Regions from separate parts of the Vibrio iocasae genome, predicted to be linked through region 2. Evidence: riboswitches for the same ligand, from Rfam matches in the RefSeq annotation. Region 2 holds a riboswitch; the other holds the start of a gene.
The links. Region 2 has a riboswitch for lysine ahead of SNR28_RS15100 (Na+/H+ antiporter NhaC family protein). Riboswitches for the same ligand answer to the same signal wherever they lie in the genome.
Positions count from the first base shown of each region.

Region 1: linked by a shared signal. The riboswitch ahead of lysC (lysine-sensitive aspartokinase 3) and the one ahead of SNR28_RS15100 (Na+/H+ antiporter NhaC family protein) in region 2 are both predicted to bind lysine.

Region 1 is NZ_CP145311.1:3,240,106-3,243,530, forward strand. It holds gene SNR28_RS24585 (PglL family O-oligosaccharyltransferase) at 1-120, shown strand, start outside; gene SNR28_RS24590 (pyridoxal-phosphate-dependent aminotransferase family protein) at 154-1,275, opposite strand; lysine riboswitch at 1,433-1,606, shown strand; gene lysC (lysine-sensitive aspartokinase 3) at 1,733-3,085, shown strand; gene metH (methionine synthase) at 3,270-3,425, opposite strand, start outside.
Region 2 is NZ_CP145311.1:1,168,977-1,172,401, reverse strand. It holds His leader region at 1-5, opposite strand, end outside; gene SNR28_RS15100 (Na+/H+ antiporter NhaC family protein) at 176-1,762, opposite strand; lysine riboswitch at 1,861-2,039, opposite strand; gene SNR28_RS15095 (H-NS family nucleoid-associated regulatory protein) at 2,429-2,836, shown strand; gene SNR28_RS15090 (inosine/guanosine kinase) at 2,931-3,425, opposite strand, start outside.

The DNA of each region.
Region 1 (3,425 bases), 1.6 Mb from region 2:
GAACAAATAAGAGATGAAGCCCAGTACTTATTTCCTAATACGGATTTCAGCAATGTCCAGTTAGTAGATGATTTACCACAACGCTCTGAAGAGCAGAATGAAGCCACCCCTGAAAGTTAATGAGGAGGCAAAGCCTCCTCGTATTTAGTCCAGCTACTCAGTCAGTACTTCTTCTAAAGCTTTCAGGCAAAGTGTGACATTTTCGTTTTTAGCGGCATAACCCATCAGGCCAATTCGCCACGCTTTTCCTGCTAATGCTCCTAAACCTGCCCCTATCTCAAGGTTGTACTCATTCAACAGTCTGGATCTTACAGAAGCATCATCCACACCTTCAGGTATAAATACAGCATTAAGCTGAGGCAAACGGTATTCTTGTTCAACCACAAAAATCATACCTAGTTTTTCAAGGCCACCTCTTAACTTTTCATGCATCGCAGCGTGGCGGGCCCAGGCATTTTCTAACCCTTCATTTTTCAAAATAAGCAAAGCTTCATGCAGAGCATACAAGCTATTTACCGGAGCGGTATGATGGTAGCTACGCTTGCCTTCCCCACTCCAGTACCCCAGAACCAGACTCTGATCTAAGAACCAACTCTGAACAGGTGATTGACGACTTTTTATTTTCTCTACCGCTTTTTGAGAGAATGTTAAAGGTGCTAACCCTGGTACACAAGACAGGCATTTCTGGCTACCTGAGTAAACCGCATCCAACCCCCACTCATCTACTTTAAGCGGTACACCTCCCAGAGATGTAACAGTATCAACAATCGTTAACGCACCTCTTTCCTGAGCTAATTCTGCTAGTGCCTGAGCGTCACTCTGCGCACCAGTAGAGGTCTCCGCATGTACAAAAGCAACTATCTTTGTATCAGGGTTAGCATCTAGCGCTTCTTTAACCTTATTAACGGATACAGGGGAGCCCCATTCATCATCAACGACGACTACTTTACCACCACAGCGTACGACGTTTTCTCGCATACGCTCACCAAATACACCATTTCGGCAAACAATGACTTTGTCACCAGGTTCTACTAAGTTGACAAAACACGCTTCCATACCAGCACTACCCGGAGCCGAAACGGCAATGGTGAACTCATTTTCTGTCTGGAACGCATATTTCAACAGTTGCTTAAGTTCATCCATCATCTTTATAAAAAGCGGGTCAAGGTGGCCAACTGTCGGGCGACTAAGCGCTTGCAAAACCTGTGGTGATATATCGGATGGCCCGGGCCCCATCAATGTTCTACGTGGTGGATTAAAGCTGTTAATTGTCATTGTTATTCCTTGTTTATTATATTTCGGTAGGACCTAGTTAGATTAGATCATTTCTACCTCTGCCACAATTCAGCTCAGATATAGTGAATATTATTTAGCTAAATATTCATTTTAGCGATTGACTTTTGAGCACTAAAAACGTTCAATGAAAAGGCATTTATGCAGAAGAGGAGCATTGCCCAGGCAGGTGTTTAGTGGAGCCACAACTCCAATACTAATCACTCAGGGGGAGCAGTGCCGAGATGAGTATTCATTGTGGACGAATAGTTGTCGGGTAGTCAGGTTGAATCCTGCTAACTGTCACCAGCAATGGTGAAGAGCTTCTGAGGTATACGCATCTTTTCTTTGCCTTTCCTCTACTCTCTGACTCTCTCTTCAAAATGTTACCGCTATTTAGGACTTTTCCATTTGAGTCCAGTAGCACAAATTTGTATTAAAAAATTTTGGAGAAATGCCTGTGAGCGCATTCAATGTTGCTAAATTTGGTGGAACCAGCGTTGCGAATTATGAAGCAATGAGCCGTTGTGCTGAAATTATAGAATCAAACCCAGACTCTAAGCTTGTCGTTATTAGTGCCTGTTCTGGTGTAACTAACTTATTAGTTGAACTGGCTAATGGTGTGCAAGATGAAAGTCGACGCCAGGATATCATTGAACAGCTGGAACAAATTCATTACTCGATCATTGACCAACTTTCTAACCCTTCTGTAACACGAGAAGCTATCTCTTCGCTATTAAAAAGCGTAGCTTCAGCAGCAGAAGCGGCATCTTTTCAGAGTAGTGATAAACTGACTGACCATATCGTGGCATATGGCGAAAGAATGTCGACGCATATCCTCACTCAGATAATGAACGAGAAAGGGCTAGAAACGGTTCGTTTTAATATTCGAGATATCATGCGCACCAATAGTGCGTTTGGTAAAGCAGAACCTGAGCTTGAAACGATCGCCGATCTGGCGAAAGAAAAGTTGACTCCTCTTTGTCAGGAAAAATTTGTAGTTACTCAGGGCTTTATTGGTTCTGATGCTGAAGGGGCAATTACTACATTTGGACGTGGAGGCAGTGACTATAGTGCCGCTCTCATTGCAGAAGCAGTGGAAGCTGCAGGCCTTCAGATCTGGACAGATGTTCCAGGTATTTATACTACCGACCCAAGAATTGCTCCAAAAGCCTCTCCAATTCCAGAAATCAGCTTTAGCGAAGCATCAGAGATGGCTAACTTTGGTGCAAAAATCCTTCATCCATCGACACTTGTTCCAGCGCTTCGTCACGGTATCCCAGTGTTTGTAGGTTCATCTAAAGAACCAGAGAAAGGTGGCACATGGGTTAGGCAAGAAGCTGAAAGTTCACCTCTGTTCCGTGCAGTCGCATTACGTGGTAATCAAACCATGATTACGCTTCGCAGCGCTAATATGTTCCAGACCTATGGTTTCCTGGCGAAGGTATTCCAAATTCTGGCTGCACATAAGATCTCTGTAGACCTTATCACTACTTCAGAAATCAGTGTTTCATTAACCTTAGATCAAACAAATACCGCGGGTGGTGCGCCTGAACTACCAAAAGAGGTTCAGGAAGAGCTTGAGGAATTATGTACCGTAGAGGTAGATCAGGGCCTTTCTCTAATAGCACTGATTGGCAATAACATGAGTCTGGCAAGAGGTTACGCTAAGAAGGTATTTGGCACTTTAGAAGACTTTAACCTGAAGATGATTTGTTATGGTGCGAGTGCACATAACCTTTGTTTCCTATTGGAAGAGTCAGAAGCGAGAAGAGCAGTGCAGATGCTTCATATGGAGTTGTTCGAAGATTAATTAGTGCACTGTTTCCACTTAGTGGGAATGATTACGCAAACCGCTCAAGACATCTCTGTACGCTTAAAACAAGGGCATCCATGCCCTTGTATGTTTGCTCCACCACACCCACTAAGCAGAAATCTAAAAAAATAGGTGCTACATATGCGCACCTATTTACAAACACTTTCAAGCTAAGAATTCGCTACAAGTTAGGCGCTAGCCACTTCTCTGCCTCTTCAACACTCCAACCTTTACGTTGTGCATAATCTTCTAGCTGGTCCTGCTGGATCTGAGCAACAGCAAAGTACTTAGACTCAGGGTGTGAGAAGTACCAGCCAGAAACGGATGCACCTGGCCA
Region 2 (3,425 bases):
GATGAATGTTCATTACAAAATTACGCATAAGTTTATTAGCTCCGTTTTCTTGCTAACCACACTAACGAAGCTGTTCACATTTTTCAACAGAAAATTTGGTGTTTTTTCATATTAATTTTCAATAAAAAAGGGAGACCGAAGTCTCCCCTACTAATTTGACTAAATATTCAAATTGTTATGCACTCTGTAGCTTTGAAGATTTCGACCTTGAAATCATAGCCAGACCAAAGCAAACAGCCAAAAATGCGATAAACGTTGCTGTAAACGACACGAATACCGAACCAGTCATTCCTAGCAGGACATAACCAATGCACGATATAAATGCGACAGACAATGCATAAGGAAGCTGAGTCGCAACGTGGTCTATATGGTTACAACGAGCACCTGTCGAAGAGAGAATCGTGGTATCAGAGATAGGAGAGCAATGGTCACCAAAAACTGAACCCGCTAAAACCGCACCTAACATTGGTAGCATCATGGCAACATCCGTTGCGCCCGCCATATCCCCTGCGATTGGAAGCATGATTCCGAAAGTACCCCAGGAAGTACCCGTTGCAAACGCCATTAAACCAGATAACAAGAACAGAATAACTGGCAGCCAGTGAATATCTATATTCCCCTGAACAAGGGATGATAAATAAGCGCCCGTCTTCATATCGCCAATTACTGAACCAATAGACCATGCAAATACAAGAATTAAAATAGCGCCAAACATAGATTTAGCACCAATCCATAACGTTTTGGATATATCACTTACTGGAAGCTTTTGCTTAAATACAGTGAACAAAGAAACCATCAAACCAATTAGGCCACCATATACTAAAGAGGTACCTACATCGGTATTTTCAAAAGCACCAAGTACAGAGAATTCTTTTCCGGCTTCTTCTAATGCACTGCCACCAGTTGATAACATAAATACAACAGTTGCAATAATTAGTGCGACAATCGGTAAAATAAGATCCGAAACTTTACCATTCTCGCTTTCTGTAATATTTAAGTCTTCACTTAACTCACTCGGAGATTCTGATTCTTCTTGCTGAGATAATTTAGCGGCCTTTGCTTCGTGCGCTCTCATTGGGCCTATATCTAACTGGAACCATGCGACGGCAAATACCATCAACAGCGCAAATACTGCATAAAAGTTCATTGGAATAAGGCTTAAGTAGGCACCAATAGGTGAATACTCGGTCATTCCGTGCGTTACTAAAATACCACTTATGATGGTCATTATATAAGCACCCCAGCTAGATGCTGGCATCAATACACACATAGGAGCAGCGGTTGAGTCCAGAATATAAGCAAGCTTTGCTCTGGAAACATTATATCGATCGGTTACCGGGCGAGATATCGCACCCACAGCTAAACTGTTGAAATAATCATCAATAAAGATAAATACCCCAAGGAAAGCTGCAAGTAATTTAGAGCCTCGCTTACTCTTAACTCTCTGTTGTGCCCATAACGCAAATGCACGGGTACCACCAGATAGAGTGAGAAGTGCCGTCATCATTCCAAGCAATAAAAGGAATGCGACGATGCTCATGTTCCACGAATTAATCCCACCATCTTCAATAAATACACCTTTGACGATGTTTCCAATATAAGAAGTAGAATTAATTAAAGAAAAGTCTGTTAATAGTAATCCACCAAGAACAATACCCACACCTAGCGATAGTAATACTTGTCTCGTTATTATTGCTAAAGTTAGTGCAATGAGCGGTGGTAAAACAGAAACGGGAGATAATGCAAAATCGACTAAAATCATGATCTTCTTAAACCAATTTGGTTAGAGATCTACTGCAGAAAAGTCGTTATAAACGACTAATGTTGAACAAGCGAAAGGGAAGCGAACACTTCACCCAACCCTACAGTAGCGCTCCATAGTTAACAACATATACTATGGCAGTGATGCACTTATTCAATACATCCCCAGCAAACTGCCTTGATGAGCAAGTCCACTTCGGCAATAACCCCTTTCTCTTCTGTTCATTGGTATCACCCCAACAGAAGTTACTGATAATTATTGCGCCTCTACCTCAGCATCCCCCCTCAAACTGTCTGTTTTTAGTTCAATTAGGAGATAAACTGAATTAGGTATGGGAAATTCTACTGATTCTATTGTTATTTGCAAGATTAAATTCGATCTGGCACGCAATGAAGAACAAGGATTCGCAGGTGTCACTCATTCGAGTGAGTTCTCAAATTCGCGTTATTGATTCGACCTAATTATTCAAATTACACGGTATTCATCGAGTTAAATAAAAAAATATAAATTATTGTTAAGCTAGTTTTTGTAACATAACAACACTTTCGACTATTTTTATTCGAGACTCTATATTATAATTTCTTTGAATAGCACTGAATTTAATTGTTAATATTTTAACGCGCTGTTATTATTGCTGCGTTTAATAAGAACTAGATGGGATAAATCATGTCAGAACTTACCAAAACTCTGCTCAATATTCGTAGCCTTCGCGCATACGCTCGCGAATTAACTTTAGAGCAGTTAGAAGAAGCCTTAGATAAACTAACGACTGTTGTTGACGAGCGTCGCTCAGCAGCAGAAGAAGAAAAAGCAGCTCTTGCTGAACGTGAAGCAAAACTATCTGAATATGCACAGATGATTGCTCAGGACGGAATTGATGTTGAAGATTTAATAGCAGCTCTTTCTGGTGAAACTAAAACTAAAACCCGTAAAAAACGCGAGCCTCGTCCTGCAAAATATAAATATGTAGATGTAACTGGTGAGGAAAAAACTTGGACTGGTCAGGGTCGTACACCTTCTGCTATCCAGAGCCAACTTGACCAGGGTAAATCAATGGATGATTTCCTAATCTAATATATTTAAGCTCTTTATAAAAACTTGAGCCCCATAATGGGGCTCTTTTTTTTATATGTTAACAGTTATTAATATATTTAATGATAAGGTTAAATTATCTTTCCCAGTATGCTTCTTCCAGACTATCTTCTTTTTCTGGTAAGCCTCTGGAAAGTCTAGGAGAATGCTGGACCAGAACTTCGTAACTCGCTCTGTTTGCGTACTTACAAACCTGGGAGAATGAGGAATAAGTTAAGTACGGATATTGGTGTTTACTTGAGTTAGGGACATTCTCTTTATGATATTTATTCGCAGACATGTCGTGCAATAAAGCAGACAGCGCAGCATCCCCTGCGCCATTAGTATTTTTAATTTTCTCTGGTCCACCCATATATGGAGCAATATGTGAATAAACCTTAATTGGGTTTTCACATAACGATTTAGATGCTGGGCGGCTAAATTCAAACTGGTTAAATTCGGCGATGGCTCCGGGTAATAGAGGTAAAGATGTCGTGCGCTTCGCTTTCTCCTCTGTATAACCAGCCATAAACAAGCCAACCGGACCTGAAGTACACAAAACTAAATCTACCCACTCTAAGGCTTTGTCAGA